3 regions of the Paraburkholderia sp. SIMBA_053 genome follow, and region 1 is predicted to be linked to each of the others. Evidence: riboswitches for the same ligand, from Rfam matches in the RefSeq annotation. Region 1 holds a riboswitch; each other region holds the start of a gene.

Region 1 (6,596 bases):
CGTCAAGGTAACGGACCGCTTCATTTTGAGCGGGATTCAGGCCTGCGGACATCGTCTGTGGATGGGGTAGTGCGGGTTGAAAAGCGGCTGTTCAGACGGAGCACTCGAACACGCCGTTTGATAGCGGCGCCTGAGGCGCCGCAGCGCAGTATTGCCGGTCGCGAAGCCGGCGCATGCCGCGCGGCGCGCGCTCAGGGAATGCATGCCACGCGTTGCGAGGCTCGCCCGGCGCGCCTCGGTTGGCGCGAGAGGAGCGATGTTAACACGGATGAAATCGGCGGATAGATTCGCTCGACGAATCCCGCCGTTGAACCGGCGCCCACCGCTTTGGGAAAAATGGCAGAGCTTCGGCACCTGGCCTGCCGGCGCAATCCCGGTCCCGGCCATGCCACAATGACGGCGTTGCGCGCCGCCGCCGCGGTGGCAAAGCGGCGCGCCGTTTTTGCAGGAAGACACGCATGTCCGCATCGCTGAAAATTGGATTGATGGGTTACGGATTCGCAGGCGCGACGTTTCATGCACCGGTGATCGAGCACTGCGGCCGCGCCAGCGTCGCCGCCATCGCGACCGGCAGACCCGAGGCCGCGCTCGCCGACTATCCGCACGCGAAAGTGGTGGCCGATCTCGACGCATTGCTCGCGCTCCCGGAGATCGACTGCGTGGTTATCGCCACGCCGAACGACACGCACTTCGACCTCGCGCGCCGTACGCTCGAAGCAGGCAAGCATGTGGTGGTCGACAAGCCGGTTACGCTGAGCGCCGCCGACGCTCGCACGCTCGCCAACATTGCACTCGCGCGGGGCAAGCTGTTCGTGCCGTTCCACAACCGTCGCTGGGACGGCGATTTCATGACCGTTCGCGATCTGCTCGCGAGCGGCGAGTTGGGACGCCTCACGCACTATGAATCGCATTTCGACCGGTTCCGTCCCGAAGTGCGTCAGCGTTGGCGCGAGGAAGCGTCGCGCGGCGGCGGGCTGCTGTTCGATCTCGGACCGCACCTGATCGACCAGGCTCTGGCGTTGTTCGGCGCGCCGCAGACCGTGTCCGCGACCGTTCGCACCCATCGCGATGACGCGAGCGCGCCTGACTACGTGCATATCCAGTTGGGCTACGGCGGGTTCGAAGTCGTGTTGCACGCCAGCGCGCTGACGGCGATCGTCGCGCCGAGGTTCGCCATTCACGGCACGCGCGGCAGTTACGTGAAGTACGGTCTCGACACGCAGGAAGACCAGTTGAAAGCCGGCTTGCGTCCGGGCGACGAGGGCTTCGCGGCCGGCAATGCCGCAGGCACGTTGCGCGTGCTGGAGGGCGACCGCGAAGTGGAGCGCGAATTGCCGACGCGCAACGGCGATTATGCGGGCTTCTACACCGCGCTCGCCGAGGCGATCCAGCACGGCGTGAAATTTCCGGTGAGCCCGCAAGATGCCGTCGACGTGATGACCGTCATCGAACTGGCGGCGCGCAGTTCCGACGAAGGCGTCCGCCTGCCGTTCCAGCGGGTTCGTTGAACGGCGTTACAGGCTATTCAGGTGTTGCCGGCGCGGCGTAAAGTGCCGCGCCGGCAAAACTGACAAAGCGGAAAGCAATATAACGTTACAAAAGAGCGGGCCGTCCGGGTCAGCGCTCGTCTGCCGTGATCCGTTGCTACGCCTGTAGCACCGCAAAACCACAACGACTTCACGGAGAGTTCATGTCACGTCCCATCCGCGCCCTCGCCGCATGCGTATTACTGAGTTCGCTCGCCGCCTGTGTGGTAGCACCGCAGACCGAGCCGCCGCCGCGTCCAAGCCCGCAACAGATCGCCGATAAACGCCTGCATCAGGTCGACGGCCGCATCGACAATCTGAGCCGCCGTATCGACAATCGCGTCAATCAAGGCTATTACCCGCCGCCGCAAGGCGATGCGTTGCATCATAGGCTGGATGTGATCCGGCGCGAGGCGCACGAAATGGCCGGGCAACATGGCGGCGGCTTATCCCCCGACGAACAGCGTGTGCTGAACCAGGAACTGGACGGCGCGGCGCATGCGATCGGAGAGTAAGGGCGAATAAGGACGAATCAGGGCGAACGAGGACGAATGACGGCGAATAAACCGTTCATTTGACAAGCCTCCGGCCCTCGCGTACATTCGCCGCACGCGTCGGGAGAGCGCGCGGGCCGCTGATTTTCGCAGGCCGCGCCGCCGAAGGGGCACACCCGCAAACTCTCAGGCAAAAGGACCGAACGCGTCGAAAGACCGGCCGCCACGTAACACACGCAACATCAAGGCGCCGTTTTTCGCACTCTGGAGAGCGGCAGTAGCCGTCTGCATCGCAATGTCGTGCAGATCCGGCAAGCTGCCCACCGAAGGGGCGCGCGTTCCGCCGTGACGAATCAACGTCGCCGCGGCAGCGCAATCTCTCAGGTATCGAGGACAGAGGGGCCATGCAGAACCACGCTCGCAGCCAGCAGGCCGCGAGGCGCGGCTCTGCATGGCCTTTTTTGTTTCGCGAGACGCCCGAGGCCCCATGACCGAACTCAAACACACTCCGCTCAACGCCACCCATCGCGCGCTCAACGCTCGCATGGTCGATTTCGGCGGCTGGGACATGCCCGTCAACTACGGCTCGCAGATCGACGAACACCGCGCCGTGCGTACCGACGCCGGCATGTTCGACGTCTCGCACATGTGCGTCATCGACTTCACCGGGGAACGCGTGCGCGGGTTCTTCGAGCATGCGCTCGCCAACAACGTCGCGAAGCTGCAAACGCTTGGGCGCGCGCTGTACTCGTGCCTGCTGAACGCGGACGGCGGTGTAATCGACGACCTGATCGTCTATTACTTCGGCGAAGATCATTTCCGCGTGGTGGTCAACGCGGGCACCGCCGACAAAGACATCGCGTGGTTCAAGCAGCTCAACGAAGGCGGCTTTGGTCTGACCATCACGCCGCGCCGCGATCTCGCGATCGTCGCCGTGCAAGGTCCGAACGCGCGTGAGAAGGTTTGGCAAACCGTCCCGGCCATCCGCTCTGCCACCGAAACACTCAAGCCCTTTAACGCCGCGCGCGTCGAATCGACACCGTTCGGCGAATTGACCGTTGCACGCACCGGGTACACCGGCGAAGACGGCTTCGAGATCATCGTCCCGGCCGATCACGTCGTCGCGTTGTGGAACGCGCTCCAAGCACAGGGCGTGCGCCCGGCGGGTCTCGGCGCGCGCGACACGCTCCGTCTCGAAGCCGGCATGAACCTGTACGGCCAGGATATGGACGACAACATCTCGCCGCTCGACGCCGGTCTCGCGTGGACCGTCGACCTGACCTCCGCGCGCGACTTCGTCGGCAAGAACCGGCTGGAAGCGGACGGCTCGCGCGCGGCGTTCGTCGGTCTGATCCTGCTGAAGGAGAACGGCAAGGCCGCAGGCGTGCTGCGCGCGCATCAGAAGGTCGTCACGCCGCACGGCGAAGGCGAAATCACCAGCGGCACCTTCTCCCCGACCATGCAGGAATCCATCGCCTTCGCGCGGGTGCCGAAAGGCGTGCAACCGGGCGACACGGTTCATGTTCAGATTCGTGACAAATCCGTGCCCGCAAGCGTGGTAAAACTGCCGTTCGTGCGCAACGGCAAAGTACTCGCTGTGAGTTGAAGCATTGTTAGCAGCCGGCGCGTGCGTCCTTTTCCCAGTTTTTAGTCCATATCGAATCACACCGCATAGGAGCATCCGATGAGCATCCCGGCCGATCTGAAATACACCGAATCGCACGAGTGGGTCCGCACCGAGGCGGACGGCACGCTGACGGTCGGCATCACCGACCACGCGCAGGAAGCGCTCGGCGACATCGTCTTCTTCGAAGTACAGGAACTGGGCAAGACCGTCACGGCCGGCGATACCGTCGCCGTGATCGAATCGGTCAAAGCCGCTTCGGACATTTACGCGCCGGTTTCCGGCGAAATCATTGAAGCGAACACCGCCGTTGCCGACACGCCCGATTCGGTCAACAGCGCCCCGTATGAAAGCTGGCTCTTCAAGATCAAGCCGGCCTCGGACGCAGCACAGGATCGTTTGATCGACGCGGACGCGTACTCGAAGTCGATCGGCGCCTGATTCACTTTTATATAACCCGACAGGTGCGGCGCGTCCCTCGCGAAACACACGGGACCGCGCGCTGAAGAAAATCCCTTTGGGATTGCTCCTTCAGGAGACCTTGCGCACAGCGCCAGGTTTCGAACGGTCCAGCACGGACAGCCGCACCGCCAGGAACACCATGAAGCTCGAACACCCGGATCGTCTGATGAACCGCACTCCTCTCTCGCTCGCCGCGCTCGAAGTGCATGACGCCTTCGCTGAACGGCATATCGGCCCGGATGCGGCCGACCAGGAAGCGATGCTCGAAGCCTTGGGCTTCGCGTCGCGCGCCGCGCTGATCGACGCCGTCATTCCAAAGACGATCCGCCGCACCGAACCGCTGCCGCTCGGCCCCTTTGCACAGCCTAAGAGCGAAGCTGAAGCGCTCGCCGCGCTGCGCGAACTCGCGGACAAGAACCAGGTGTTCCGCTCGTACATCGGGCAGGGGTACTACAACGCCCACACGCCGACGGTGATCTTGCGTAACGTGCTCGAGAATCCCGCGTGGTACACGGCGTACACGCCGTATCAGCCGGAAATCTCGCAAGGCCGCCTCGAAGCGCTGTTGAACTTCCAGCAAATGATCGTGGACCTGACAGGTCTCGCGATCTCGAACGCGTCGCTGCTCGACGAAGCCACCGCCGCAGCTGAAGCAATGACGCTGCTGCAACGCGTGGGCAAGCCGAAGTCGAATGTATTCTTCGTCGCCGACGACGTGCTGCCGCAAACCATTGAAGTGGTGAAAACGCGCGCCACGCCGGTCGGCATCGAAGTGAAAGTGGGCCCCGCAGCGGAAGCCGCGAACGCAAATGCATTCGGCGTGCTGCTGCAATATCCGGGCGTGAACGGCGACGTGCGGGACTATCGCGCGCTGACCGAGGCGATCCACGCAGCGGGCGGCCACGTGGTGGTCGCCGCCGACCTGCTCGCGCTGACCGTGCTTACGCCGCCGGGCGAGTGGGGCGCGGACGTGGCCGTCGGCAACACGCAGCGCTTCGGCGTGCCGGTCGGCTTCGGCGGCCCGCATGCGGCCTACCTCGCCGTGCGCGACGAATTCAAGCGCCAGATGCCGGGCCGTCTCGTCGGGGTGACCGTCGACGCGCAAGGCAATCCCGCGCTGCGTCTCGCGCTGCAAACGCGCGAACAGCACATTCGCCGCGAGAAAGCGACGTCGAACGTATGTACGGCGCAAGCGCTGCTCGCGATCATGGCCAGCATGTATGCGGTGTACCACGGCCCGCGCGGTCTCAAGACAATCGCGTTGCGCGTGAACCGCATCGCCTCGTTGCTCGCGGAAGGTGCGAAGCAGCTTGGCTACACGCTCGTTAACGAAACGTTCTTCGATACGCTCACTTTCGACACCGGCGCACGCACGCAAGCGTTGCACGACGCGGCCAAAGCGAAGCGCATCAATCTGCGCCGCGTGAGCGACACGCAAGTCGGCGTGTCGATCGACGAAACGACATCGCGTCGCGATCTCGGCGATCTGCTGGCTGTGTTCGCCCAAGCCGCAGGTGCGAAAAACGCGCCGCAAGTCGACACGCTCGACGCCGCGATCACGGCATCCAGCACGGCCTCGGTGCCGGCCGCACTCGAACGCACGAGCGCGTATCTCACGCATCACGTATTCAACCGTCATCATTCGGAGACGGAAATGCTGCGCTATCTGCGCAGCTTGTCGGATAAGGATCTCGCGCTCGACCGGTCGATGATCCCGCTCGGTTCGTGCACGATGAAGCTGAACGCGACGTCGGAAATGCTGCCGGTCACGTGGCCCGAGTTCGGCCAGATTCATCCGTTCGCACCGGCTGAGCAAACCGTCGGCTACCGCGAAATGATCGATCAGCTCGAAGAAATGCTGGTCGCCGCAACCGGCTACGCAGCGGTTTCGCTGCAACCGAACGCGGGCTCGCAAGGCGAATACGCCGGCCTGTTGATCATCCACGCATATCATGCGTCGCGCGGCGAAGCGCATCGCAACGTCTGCCTGATTCCAGCTTCGGCGCACGGCACGAACCCGGCGTCGGCGCAAATGGCCGGCATGCAGGTCGTGGTCGTTGCGTGCGACGCGCAAGGCAACGTCGACGTCGAAGATCTGAAGAAGAAGGCCGACCAGCACGCCGACAAGCTCGCGGCGATCATGATCACGTATCCATCCACGCATGGCGTGTTCGAACAGAACGTCCGCGAAATTTGCGAGATCGTGCATGCGCGCGGCGGTCAGGTCTATGTGGACGGCGCGAACATGAACGCGATGGTCGGCTTGACCGCGCCGGGCCAGTTCGGCGGCGACGTCTCGCACCTGAATCTGCACAAGACCTTCTGCATTCCGCACGGCGGCGGCGGACCGGGCGTCGGTCCGGTTGCGGTCGGCGCGCATCTCGCGCCGTTCCTGCCGAACCAGATTTCGTCGGGCTACGAACGCGCGCCCAACGGCATTGGCGCAGTGTCGGGCGCGCCGTACGGCTCGGCGTCGATCCTGCCGATCTC
Region 2 (6,596 bases), on a different contig from region 1:
TGGTTGCGCGACAGGAAGGACGCACCACCGAAGACACCTACATTCGCCTCGACATTCAGACCTTTCAGGCGCAGCAGATCGCGATCGAGCAGACCTTGCAGGCGGCCACGCTGCTATTCGAAGTGGGCGGCGCGTCCGCGACCAGTGAAACGCGGCGCTTCGACCGCTACTGGCGCAATGCGCGAGTGCTCGCGTCGCACAACCCGGCGATCATTCGCGAGGCCGCCATCGGCGACTTCTACCTGAATGGCAACGCGCACAACGAGCGCTTTGCCGTTGCCCGGCCGACAGCCGTGGCCGCGTGACCGGCAGCGCGCCAGGCCGCGCTTTCATGTGGCACAGTAGCGTCAGTGCATGCGCGCGGCGCGCGGCACGCAACTGCCCTGACGAGCCCCATGAAGAATCTGCCAGCCTATGAGCCGCCAGTCGATGAACAGCAACTGTTGCTGAAATGGATCCGGCGAGCGCGCGAATCGCAAATGAGCCACTACGACATGGCCGATCTGTTGTCCGCACGTGATCGTAAGCTGGGCTGGCTCGTTACCGTGCTGGCCGCGTTCGTGGGCACGGCGGTGTTTGCATCGCTGAACACGAACGCGGTCTCACTGGAGATCAGGATTCTGGTCGGCCTCGTGAGCGTGATCGCCGCGGTGTCGTCGGCGTTGCAAACGTATATGCGTTATGCGGAGCGCGCAGAAAAACATCGCGCCGCAGGCGCGCGTTATGGCGCGGTGCGGCGGCGGCTCGAATCGGTTTTTGCGGGCGATGCCGACGCGCGCGACGGCCACTATCTGACCGCGATTCGCGACGAACTCGACCGGCTTGCACAAGACTCGCCCAATGTGCCGCCGCGCAACTTCTACCGTACTCAGCGAGCGTTATCCGCAGATCCGCGGCGCGGCGCCGAAACCTGAGCGGCCGGCGTCAGGCGTCGAGATCGTTCGCGTCGATGCCTAGTTCGGCTGCCATGCGCCGTACCACTCCCTGAAGACGGTTGACCTGATCGGCAAGCCGTTTCTGTTCAGCCTTCACCGCTTCGAACGTGGACAGCGGCACGGTTTCGTCCTCGCCTCCGCCCGACTGCGCGAACTCGCTCAGGTTCACTTCGCCGCATAGCAGATGCATCCATCTGTTTTCGCGCTCGCCCGGCGTGCGAGGCAGTTTGACGACACGCGGCGGATCGTTCGCGGCGAGTTCGTCGAGAAACGCCTCGACCGACGAGATATCGGCAAAGCCATGCAAGCGCGCGCTGTTCAGGCGCAACTCCGCCGCCGTCTGCGGGCCGCGAAGCAACAATGTGGTCAGCAACGCGGCGGACTGGCTCGGCAGACCGAGCACGCGATTCATGTTGTGCTCGAAGCGCGGCACACGGCTGCTACTGGCTTCCATCACGAGGCTTAGCCGTTTCAGACCGTCGAGCGCCGTTAGTACTTCTGCCTCGGTCGCGTTCATGACGGGCGAGCGGCCGGTCTTCTGATTGCAGCCCAATGTCAGCGCATTGAGCGAGAGCGGATAACTGTCGGGCACCGTGTGCTGTTTTTCGACGAGCACGCCAAGCACGCGCCCCTCGAGCAGGGTCAATGCGCGGATGGCGGGACGGGACGGAGCGTCGGGAGTCGAGTTCATTTGATGTAGCGGCATGTGCCGGTGTGGTCGTGGATAACACGCCTTACCATCGCTCTGCGAGGCGGCACTTTTCTCCTGGTGGGCACTATGATAAACGGCCCGCGCCTTGACGACGTATGAATCGTCGCGACGGACTGCGGCGCGTAAACGTGCGCTGGGCACGAGGTCTGCTTTCTCATCGTCTTTCTCGACACGGAGTGTTTAATGCCAATGCGTTCACAGTCGGTCCTGCGCGTGAGCGCTATCTCCCTCGCGGTGGGCGCCGTGTGCCTGCTCGGCGCCTGTGCGCTAAACCCAGGCGGCAAGAGCGGCAATGCGCGTGTGCCAGAGCCCGCCAAGCCGGTCGACCTCGGGCGCTATCTGGGCCGCTGGTACGAACTGGCACGCTACGAAAACCGCTTTGAAAAAGGCTGCGAGTCGGTGACCGCCGACTACGCCGCGCGTGAAGACGGCCTGATCGACGTGACCAACAGTTGCCGCAAGGGTGGCGTTGAAGGCCCGCTCGACGCCTCGAAGGGGCGCGCCAAGGTGGTAGCTGGATCGAACAACGCGAAGCTGAAGGTGTCGTTCTTCGGCCCGTTCTTCGTCGGCAATTACTGGGTGCTGGATCACGCCGACGACTACAGCTGGTCGATCGTCGGCGAACCGAGCGGACGCTATCTGTGGATTCTGACGCGTGAAGCGAAACCGGTCGCCAGTGTGAAAGACATGTTGATCGAGCGAGTGCGTGCGCTTGGCTACGACACGTCGATGTTGCGCATCACGCAGCATACGTAACGCGCCAGAAAACACTTGCCGGGAGAAATTTTGCCCGGTATCGTCGTGGCGTTCTGCAAAGCAGCGCGGGAGAGATCGTCTGAAGCCAGGGCGACGCCGACGGAGCAACCGCCCCGGAAACTCTCAGGCAAAAGGACCGCGCAGCAGGAACATCTGGAGAGCGGCGCCGCGCGCGCCCACCGAAGGGGATTCCCGCGCACATACAGCGCTTTCGCGCAGCGCGGGAAGAAACTCTCAGGTACATGGACAGATGGGGCATCGGCACCGGTTTCGTACGAAATCGAACCCGGTGATGCTCAACTACTCTGGACCATGTCATGTCACGAATCGCCATTATCGGCGCCGGCATTACCGGCGTCACGACCGCGCACGCCCTCGCCCAATGCGGCCACCACGTCACCGTGTTCGAACGTCATCGCTATGCTGCGATGGAAACCTCGTTCGCCAACGGAGGCCAGCTGTCGGCCAGCAATGCAGAAGTTTGGAACAGCATGGCCACTGTTCTGAAAGGCTTGCGCTGGATGTTCACGCGCGACGCCCCGCTGCTGCTCAATCCCGTGCCCACGTGGCACAAGTATTCGTGGATGGGCGAGTTCCTGCGGCAGATTCCCCACTACCGGGCGAACACCGTCGAAACGGTGCGGCTTGCCATCGCCGCGCGCGAGCATCTGTTTTCGATCGCCGAGCAGGAAGGCATCGACTTCGATCTCGAACGGCGCGGCATTCTGCACGTCTACAAGACGCGCAAGGAGTTCGACGCGGCGGCCAAGGTGAATGACCTGCTGCGCGAAGGCGGACTCGAACGCAGCGCGGTGACGGCGAGCGAAGTGCAGCGCATCGAGCCCACGCTGCACGGCGATTTTTACGGCGGCTTTTTCACGCCGTCCGATTCGACTGGCGACATCCACAAGTTCACGCGCGGTCTCGCCGATGCATGCGTGCGCCACGGCGTGCAGTTTCATTACGATGCGGAAATCATGTCGATCGAGCAACCCGCCGAAGGTCGCTTCTCGCTCACAGCCCACCTCGAAGGCGAGACGCAGCGCTTCGGGTTCGAGCGGATCGTCGTGTGTGCCGGCGTGAAAAGCCGTGACTTTGCTGCGATGCTCGGCGATCACGTGAATGTGTACCCGGTCAAAGGCTATTCGATTACCGTTTGTCTCGACGATGCAACGAGCAGGCAGCGTGCGCCGTGGGTCAGCCTGCTCGACGACAGCGCGAAGATCGTGACGAGCAGGCTCGGCGCCGACCGTTTTCGCGTCGCGGGCACGGCGGAGATCAACGGCTTCAATCGCGATATCCGCTCCGCCCGGATTGCTCCGCTAGTAGACTGGACGCGGCGGCATTTCCCCGAGGTATCGACCGCGCGCGTCATTCCGTGGGCTGGATTGCGGCCGATGCTGCCGAGCATGCTGCCCAAGGTCGGACGCGGAAAACGGCGCGGCGTGTTCTACAACACGGGGCACGGCCACCTCGGCTGGACGCTGTCGGCCGCAACGGCACAGGCGGTGGCGCGCGCGATTGAATAGCCCGCCGCCACGAAGACGCGGCATCTGCTAGTGTTGTGCTATCCGCGTCTTGACCTTGAAAACCATGGCTCATTCGGGCTTTCCCAATCCGGACAGCGCCGCCCCCGACGGCGCGGACGGCGCTCGTCTGAGCGACGAGCAGATTGGCGAAGAGGCGACGCGGCGGCTCGCATGGGACGCCGCGGTTCCTGAACGTACGATCACGGTGGAAGTCAGCAACGGGCGCATCGTGCTCAACGGCGAACTCGAACACAACGCCCAGCGAATCGCGGCGCTCGAAGACGTGACGCGCCTGTTCGGCGTCGCAGGCGTATGCGATCGACTGGTCGTGAAGCACCCGTGAGCGGGCCAAGATCCAACCCGCTCAACCTCGATCTGCACGCAGCAACGCGCGGCAATGCCTCGCGATCTGCTTCTCTTCTTCGGTATGAAGCACCCTCACCTTGCCCGAGACGTCGCCTTCATGAAGACCGAGAAACGACAGCCCCTCGCAGATCCGTTTGCGCATCTGCACGCTGTGTTCGCCGATGCCGCCGGTGAACACCAGCATATCGATGCCGCCCAGCAAAGCCGCATATCCGCCAATGGTCTTGCGCACCGCGGTCGCGAACGCGTCGAGCGCCAGTGACGCATGCGGGTCGCCCGCCGCCGCGCGTTGTTCGAGCGCCTGCATGTCGCTCTCGCCATCGGCGTAACCGGCCAGGCCGCTGTGCCGGTTCAGCAGCGTTTCCAGCCCGTTTGCGTCTAGTTTCTCCACTCGCATCAGATATAACAGCACGCCCGGGTCGAGGTCGCCGCAACGCGTTCCCATTGGCACGCCGCCGGTGGGCGTCATGCCCATCGACGTATCGACCGAGCGGCCGTCGCGCAATGCGCACACGCTCGAACCGTTCCCGAGATGCGCGCACACCACCCGCGCCGGCAACGTGGCGCCAAGCTGGGCGACGAGCGATTCATACGACAGCCCATGAAATCCGTAGCGAATCACGCCGGCTTCCGAATAGCGCCGCGGTAACGCGAGTTGCGCGGCACGCGGAGGCAGCGTCGCATGAAAAGCGGTGTCGAAGCAGGCGAAGTGCTGGGCGCCGCCGAAAATCTTCTGCGCTTCGTCGATCAGATCGAGCGCGGGCGGAATATGCAGCGGCGCGAAATGCACTGCGTCCTGCAAGCGGCGGCGGACCTCGGGCGTCAGCCGCTGATGCGAGCGTAAGTGCGGGCCGCCGTGCACCACACGGTGGCCCACCGCCGTCGGTTGCTCATGATGTTGCTGGGCGAGCACGGTGGAAAGCTTTTGCAATGCGTCGGTTTGCGACTCCAGCACATGCTCCTCCTGGACGAGCACGCGCCCGTCGGGAGCCGCGATCCGCAAGCGGCCGTCGCGGCGGCCGATGCCTTGTGCGCTGCCTTCGAGCAGCAGCGATTCGTCGTCGCCGGAATGTTCGAACAACCCGAACTTCAGCGACGACGATCCGCTGTTCAGCACGAGAATGGTATGCGGCGAAGCGCCGTCCTGAGTGGTCATAACGGGCCTCGCTCAGCTTTTCCACGTCCAGTTGCGGATTTCTTCCTTGTCGATGCCCTCGGCATGCGCGTAATTCAGATGCTCGATAATCTGGCCGCGCAGCCATTCCTTCGCATGGTCGCCGACACCGCGCAGCTTCGGCACGCGGTCGATCACGTCGATAGCCAGCGAAAAACGGTCCACCTGATTGATGATCGCGAGTTCGAGCGGCGTGTTGATGTTGCCCTTCTCGTGATAACCGTGCACATGCAGGTTCTCGTGGTTCGTCCGGTTGTAGGTCAGCTTGTGAACCAGCGACGCGTACGAATGGAAATTGAAGATCACCGGCTTGCTCGTCGTGAACAGCGAATCGAAGTCGCGGTTCGTCAGCCCATGCGGATGCGCATGCTCGGGCATCAGCCGGAACAGATCGACCACGTTGACGAAACGGATTTTCAGATCCGGGAAACGCTCCTTGAGGATCTCGACGGCGGCGAGCGCTTCCATCGTTGCGATGTCGCCCGCGCAGCCGATCACCACATCCGGCTCGGCACCCTGATCGGTCGACGCCCAGTCCCAGATGCCGATGCCCTTCGTGCAATGCGTAACGGCTGCATCCATGTCGAGATACTGCAGGTGCGGCTGCTTGTCGGCGACGATCACGTTCACGTAGTCGCGCGAACGCAGGCAGTGATCGGCCACGCTCAGCAGGCAGTTCGCGTCGGGCGGCATGTAGATTCGCACCACGTCCGGGCTCTTGTTCGTCACCACGTCGAGAAAACCGGGGTCCTGATGCGTGAAACCGTTGTGATCCTGGCGCCATACGAGCGACGTGATCAGCAGGTTGATCGACGGCACCGGCTGACGCCAAGCCAACTCGCGCTTCGCTTTTTCCAGCCACTTCGCGTGCTGGTTGAACATCGAATCGATCACGTGCACGAAGGCTTCATAAGTGGCGAAGAGTCCATGCCGCCCTGTCAGCACGTAACCTTCGAACCAGCCTTCCAGCGTGTGTTCGCTGAGCATTTCCATCACGCGGCCGTCCGCCGACAGCGCGCCGCCGTCCGCGTCGCCGGGGTCGCCCGCCGCGAGCCACGTCTTGCCCGATGCTTCGTAGATGGCAGTCAGCTTGTTGCTTGCGGTTTCATCCGGCCCAAACACGC
Region 3 (6,596 bases), on a different contig from region 1:
CCTGCTTGCGGTGCTTCTCTATTTTCCACTATTCCATGGTTTGGCCCGCTATGCGAATCCTGCTCTCGCCGAGGCGCAGCAGCGCGCACCCGTGGTCGTGGTTGCGGATCCGGCGACATGTTCGTTTCAATTCAACCCGGTTGGCACCTCTGAGTTTGTGAACTCCTGTGATATCGCCAAGTCCTTCCTTGCCAAGGCGTCCGTGAACTACGAGAATCAAGCTGCACCAGCAGGTACCGTCGCTTCTGTGCGGGTGGGTGATCAAGTTATTTCAAGCTTCGAAGGGACGACCCTGAGTCCGGTCGAACGCAAGGCGAAGCTTAAGGAGTTTAATGGAGCGCTCGGCAGGCAGATAAGCGCAGTGGGATATCCGACCAGCGCTGATCTGAGCCAGATCAACTATCCAATGGTTATGTTGATGCTCACCGGCTTGGTGTTTCTCGTCGCGATGGTGTACGGCCCGATCGCAGCAACGCTGGTCGAGCTCTTTCCTACGCGGATCCGATACACCGCGATGTCTCTGCCGTATCACATCGGCAATGGCTGGTTTGGAGGTTTCCTGCCAACGACTGCGTTTGCGCTTGTTGCCGCCACCGGGAACATCTACGCGGGCATCTGGTATCCAGTGTCGATCGCAGCGGTGTCATTCGTCGTCGGTCTAATATTTCTCCCAGAAACGAAAAATCGCAATATCGAAGCATAGATGGAAAGGGCGACCGGGTTTGGCGGAATATGCTTCACTAGGCTTGGGTTGCCTGAGTACCAGTATGGGATCAGGTATACGCGCTTTTCTCAATCCTGAGGGGCGTAATGAACCGTCCTGAATAGCGAAAAGATACTCTCTCGTCGCATCCCCCGCAGCCAGGCCACGAGATGTGACAACGTCCTGTGTAATCCGCGTTGTGTACGTTGGTAGAGTAGGGAGATCGTTGAGGTTCCGACTTCGCGGTATTAGGGATTGGCACACGTCAAGTGTGCCAATGTTCTTTCAGCTCAATTTGAATACGCTATCGATCTCGACCGCGATACCCATGGGAAGGGTGTACACGCCGATAGCGGTTCGAGCCGGCAGCGGTTCGCCTTCAAATACACTAGACAAAACATCGCAAGCACCATTGGCGACTGCCGGATGCTGTTCGAAGTCGCTTGTCGTTCGCGAATACACGGTGAGCCGGATGCAGCGGCCTTATCTTCTCGAGACCAAGCGCTTCTTCGAGGCATGCAAGTGTCATTAGCATGGTTTGTCGAGCTGCGAAAGCTGCCTGCTCGACATCAATCGAGTCGCCGACTATCCCTTTAATCAGCTTTCCATCCAAAAAGCCGGCCATCCCGGATACATAGATGAGTCCATCCGCTTGGCTCACATTTGCATAGGCTCCAAACGGTTTGATCGCTTTCCTGAGTCTTGATTCGATGAGTTGATCCATAGTGTCTTGATAATGGTTTGGTTGGTATGCAATGAGGTTGTAGCGTGCGTGAAGGTCGCACCTTTTATCTTATATGAAACATTTATATATGAAGTCAAGAATAGAGAGATGGACTCGGAAGATTTCGCATTTCTACGCTTCATAAAAGCGATAGAGCTGAGAACGAATTTGCTTAGAATTTTTGTGTAGGATAGGGTGTAGGTGTTCGAAGATGTTGTGCGGAAGAGATCGCATTTTTGCGACGCCGACGGAGCAACCGCCCCGGAAACTCTCAGGCAAAAAGGACTGCGCAACGCGAACATCTGGAGAGTGATGCCTAGCGCATCCACCGAAGGGGAACTTCTCTGATACAGGGGAAGTGAAGCTCTCAGGTAACAGGACAGATGGGGCCTGGACGCCAGTTTTTTGGCGAACACTAAACCATCTGGATATATGACCATGCCAAAAGTCGCTGTGATCGGTGCCGGTATTACCGGCGTCACGACTGCCTACGCTCTCGCCCCGCGGGGATTCAACGTTACCGTTTTTGACCGTCATCGTTACGCAGCCATGGAAACATCGTTCGCGAACGGGGGGCAGCTTTCGGCGAGTAATGCTGAAGTCTGGAACAGTAGTGCTACGGTGCTAAAGGGGCTTAAATGGATGCTCACGAAGGAGGCTCCATTACTTTTAAATCCGTCGCCTTCGTACCATAAGTATTCGTGGATGGCCGAATTCCTGAAGCAGATCCCGCATTACGAAGCGAACACTGTGGAGACGGTGCGCATAGCACTACAAGCGCGAGAATACCTGTTCGAGATCGCGAAGAAAGAGAATATTTCTTTTGACCTAGAGCGGCGTGGGATTCTGCATTTCTATGCCGACCGAAAGGGCTTTGACGCGGCGGCCAAGGTAAATAGGCTCCTGCAAGCTGGAGGATTAGACCGTGAATCCGTATCGGCAAGTGAGATACGCAAGATAGAACCGACTCTATACGGCGATTTCTATGATGGTTTCTACACACCGTCGGACTCGACCGGAGACATACACAAGTTCACGAGAGGTCTTGCAGACGCGTGCGAACGCCACGGCGTCCGATTCCGGTTCGACTCAAATGTGCAGAATATCGTTCCTCTATCCGCGGGAGGTCTTCGGGTTGTGTCAACGGCGGCCGATCAAGAGCAAGTCGATGAGTTCGATCAAGTTGTGATCTGTGCAGGTGTGGGGAGCCGTGGATTCGCCTCGATACTGGGTGACCATGTCAACGTTTATCCGGTGAAGGGATACTCAATTTCGGTCTATCTTGATGACGAGGAGAGCAGGGCTGCAGCGCCTTGGGTAAGCCTTCTGGATGATGCAGCAAAGATTGTGACTAGCCGCTTGGGGGCTGATCGCTTTCGGATCGCTGGGACGGCCGAGATCAATGGCGTAAATCGTGACATCCGTGCTGACCGAGTCGCCCCACTCATCGCGTGGGCGCGAAAGCATTTCCCTGAGATGTCGACTTCTCGAGTCGTGCCATGGGCCGGCTTACGGCCGATGCTGCCTAACATGTTGCCGCGTGTAGGACGAGGCAAGATTCCGGGTGTCTTTTACAATACAGGTCATGGACATTTGGGGTGGACGCTTTCAGCCGCAACTGCGTATACCGTGGCTTCTCTCATGAGCCCAGTTGTTCACGATGCCGCGAGCACGGCGACGAAAGTAGCCTGATCTGCTTAATCAAGGAGTATGAGATGTCAGAAATTCCTCAACGAGTGACGGCGACCAAAGAAGCAATTGAGCTAATTCGAGAACTTAGCAAGAGACACGGGAGGTTGATGTTTCATCAGTCGGGCGGTTGTTGTGACGGAAGTGCGCCGATGTGTTTGCAAGAAGGTGAGCTTATAGTCGGCGACTCAGACGTTCGTCTGGGGGAGATCGAGGGCGTGTCGTTTTATATGGGGAAAGCACAGTACGAGTCGTGGAAGCATACCCAGGTTATCATCGACGCTATACCCGGGAATGGCGGAATGTTCTCCTTGGAGCGGGCGTCCGGACTACGGTTCCTGTCGCGATCGCGGCTTTTCTCTGAGGCGGAACTCGAATTGCTCGGCATTGTCCGATAGCTGCAACGGTCAGCGCCGGTTGAGACATCCCAAGAATCGGCGCTGGCGGTTGGTCGTTACCTGCATGGTGAAACGACAAATGAAACGTTGCGCTTTCCCGCCCGCGCGGTCCTCCCTGGATCGTTTTGATATCTGTTCTACGACCCATCGCGGTGTGCGATTGCAGCTATTGCGGACCGCATGCAGCATTTAGGCGGAGTGGGACAATGCGATACCTGCTCATGATGACGCCCTTCGATGACCGCCGGAAGCGGCTCGATGAGAAGTGCATCATCACCCCGTTGATCAGGGTGGTTTCATCAATGAGCAGCCGCGGTTATTCGGTATTCGCTTTGACGTAAGCGGTCTTTCAACTACATCGGTTGACTCGTACAGGCAAAAGGTGGCCGAACAACGTTCGGGTGAGCTCGACGCGCTCTATTGTAGACCGCGGCACATATTCGAGCTTGCATCTATGGAACATCAAACTGAGAGGCGGAGCGCGACCGGTCATTCCCAACGGAGTCAACTGCTGCGGCGTGGACTTGTTCTTGAGTACATCACTTTGGGATGGAACATCGCTGGGTTTGTGATTGTCGGGTTTGCTGCAATGGCCGCGCGATCAGTAGCCCTCGCAGGTTTTGGATTGGATTCCCTGATTGAGATATTCGCTTCCGTAGTGGTTATCTGGCATCTGACAAGTGCCCGAGGCAACAAGGAAAGACTCGCTCTACAGACGATCGGAGCTGCCTTCATCGCGTTGGCAGTCTACATCGTGGTTCAAACTATATTTGTGTTCGTCACCGGGGGACGGCCGGCAAGGTCGCCCGCAGGCATTGCATGGCTTACGGCAACGGTCATTGCTATGTTAGGCCTTGCACGCGGCAAGCTCGTCACTGGCCGTCGTCTGCACAACGCGGTGCTTATTGCGGAATCGCGCGTGACCGTCGTCGACGCCTATCTCGCAGCAGCCGTGCTCGTCGGTGTCGCGCTCAACACGGTTACCGGATGGTGGTGGGCGGATCCACTTGCCGGTATCTTGATCGCCTACTATGCACTGGTCGAAGGCGTCGCTCACTGGGAGGAAGGAAGATCGGGAGATGCCTGAGCAGACGCCGCTTTCATGCTTGCTTTTGGCCATATCGCTCGCGACCATTGCGGATGTCTCGGGACATTCCAAGGTAGAACCGTGGCGCAGTCTCGAACATCCGCGAAAGCGGGAGGCAACGGAGCCAGACAAGGTATCAATATGGATCGAGACCGTTGGTCTTTGCGGACTGGACCGGCGAGTAAGGATTCGCGCTTGCATATGCGTGGGCACCCGTATCGGCAAACAGGAAGCCCTTGCTCGCGCATGCTTGTAAAAGTCGCGCCGATTGTCCGAGACGCCCAACGTCATCTAGCTAGAAGGGACGTTTATGAAAGGCCGGCCAAGGTCGCGCGTAAATCATGTCAAAAAAGCGCCGGCGCACCTTGGGTGGTGCGCCGGCAAACCCGTCAGAGCGACGGTACGACTCTCCTCGTAGGGTCGATTCGCGAAAATCGACGATCAATCGATCGGCTCTTTGCTTCAGAAGAAGCCGAGCGGCTTATCGCTGTAGCTGACCAGCAGGTTTTTTGTCTGCTGATAGTGCTCAAGCATCATCTTGTGATTTTCGCGACCGATACCAGACTGCTTGTAGCCGCCGAATGCAGCGTGTGCGGGGTAAAGGTGATAGCAGTTGGTCCACACGCGTCCGGCCTGAATCGCTCGGCCGAGTCGATATGCCCTTGCGCCATCGCGAGTCCACACACCCGCACCAAGCCCATACAGCGTGTCATTTGCAATCGACAGCGCCTCTTCCTCGTCCTTGAATGTCGCAACGGATACGACCGGACCAAAAATCTCTTCCTGGAAGATGCGCATCTTGTTATGGCCTTTGAACACCGTCGGCTGGACGTAGTAGCCAGCGCTGAGTTCGCCTTCAAGGCGATTCTGTTCTCCGCCGATGAGACACTCGGCACCTTCCTGCTTGCCAATGTCGAGGTACGACAGGATTTTCGAGAGCTGTTCGTACGACGCTTGGGCGCCGATCATCGTATTCGGATCCAGCGGATGCCCCTGCTTGACCGCTGCGACACGCTTGATGGCGCGTTCGATGAATTTCTCGTAGATGGATTCCTGGATCAGCACGCGTGACGGGCTGGTGCAGACTTCGCCCTGATTGAGGGCGAACATCGCGAAGCCTTCGAGCGCCTTGTCGAAGAAGCTATCGTCGGCTGCGAGGACGTCTTCGAAGAAGATGTTCGGGCTTTTTCCGCCGAGTTCGAGCGTAACGGGAATGAGATTCTGGCTGGCATATTGCATGATGAGCCGGCCAGTGGTGGTCTCGCCCGTGAATGCCACCTTTGCTACGCGCGGGTTGGAGGCAAGTGGCTTACCGGCCTCAACGCCAAATCCATTGATGACATTGAGGACGCCAGGAGGGAGCAGGTCCTCAATCAGTTCGAGAAGCACGAGGATTGACGCTGGGGTCTGCTCGGCGGGCTTCAACACTACGCAGTTTCCAGCCGCCAGAGCCGGCGCCAGCTTCCACACAGCCATCAGGAGTGGGAAGTTCCACGGAATAATCTGTGCCACGACACCGAGGGGTTCGTGGAAGTGATATGCAACCGTGTCGTGATCTATCTCTGACAGTCCACCTTCCTGGGACCTAACGCATCCCGCAAAGTAGCGAAAGTGGTCAATAGCCAAGGGGAGATCTGCGGCTCGGGTTTCGCGAATCGGTTTGCCGTTGTCGATGGTTTCCGCGACTGCCAGCAGCTCGAGGTTCGCCTCCATTCGATCGGCAATTTTGTTCAGCAGGACGGCTCGGTCTGCCGGAGACACGATGGCCCATTTTGCTTTGGCCTTGTGGGCTGCGTCCAACGCAAGCTCTACATCCCATTCTTGCGAACGAGGAACGTCACACAACGGCTGGCCTGTGATAGGCGAAATGTTCGTGAAGTATTCGCCGCCGAAAGGAGCTACCCACTTGCCACCGATGAAATTCTCGTACTTCCGTTTGTACGGAAATGCGATCTGGAGATGTTGGAGCTCTGCATGATTCATGGAGAATTGCCT

What was found. A riboswitch is a leader RNA that binds a small molecule or an ion and turns the genes downstream of it on or off. The one in region 1 is predicted to bind glycine.
Region 2: linked by a shared signal. The riboswitch ahead of SB753_RS01820 (D-amino acid dehydrogenase) and the one ahead of gcvT (glycine cleavage system aminomethyltransferase GcvT) in region 1 are both predicted to bind glycine.
Region 3: linked by a shared signal. The riboswitch ahead of SB753_RS29030 (D-amino acid dehydrogenase) and the one ahead of gcvT (glycine cleavage system aminomethyltransferase GcvT) in region 1 are both predicted to bind glycine.

Annotation. Positions count from the first base shown of each region.
Region 1 is NZ_JAWRXU010000007.1:120,976-127,571, reverse strand. Features, by position in the region: gene SB753_RS21625 (UvrD-helicase domain-containing protein) at 1-52, opposite strand, end outside; gene SB753_RS21620 (oxidoreductase) at 459-1,508, shown strand; gene SB753_RS21615 (hypothetical protein) at 1,691-2,041, shown strand; glycine riboswitch at 2,132-2,233, shown strand; glycine riboswitch at 2,275-2,427, shown strand; gene gcvT (glycine cleavage system aminomethyltransferase GcvT) at 2,508-3,626, shown strand; gene gcvH (glycine cleavage system protein GcvH) at 3,705-4,085, shown strand; gene gcvP (aminomethyl-transferring glycine dehydrogenase) at 4,246-6,596, shown strand, end outside.
Region 2 is NZ_JAWRXU010000001.1:390,088-396,683, forward strand. Features, by position in the region: gene SB753_RS01800 (acyl-CoA dehydrogenase family protein) at 1-305, shown strand, start outside; gene SB753_RS01805 (SLATT domain-containing protein) at 396-914, shown strand; gene SB753_RS01810 (YceH family protein) at 925-1,626, opposite strand; gene SB753_RS01815 (lipocalin family protein) at 1,831-2,403, shown strand; glycine riboswitch at 2,460-2,552, shown strand; gene SB753_RS01820 (D-amino acid dehydrogenase) at 2,721-3,932, shown strand; gene SB753_RS01825 (BON domain-containing protein) at 3,997-4,275, shown strand; gene SB753_RS01830 (acetate/propionate family kinase) at 4,297-5,454, opposite strand; gene SB753_RS01835 (phosphoketolase) at 5,467-6,596, opposite strand, start outside.
Region 3 is NZ_JAWRXU010000014.1:101,753-108,348, reverse strand. Features, by position in the region: gene SB753_RS29040 (MFS transporter) at 1-703, shown strand, start outside; gene SB753_RS29035 (hypothetical protein) at 1,092-1,427, opposite strand; glycine riboswitch at 1,637-1,725, shown strand; gene SB753_RS29030 (D-amino acid dehydrogenase) at 1,866-3,119, shown strand; gene SB753_RS29025 (DUF779 domain-containing protein) at 3,143-3,514, shown strand; gene SB753_RS29020 (cation transporter) at 3,969-4,601, shown strand; gene adh (aldehyde dehydrogenase) at 5,064-6,584, opposite strand.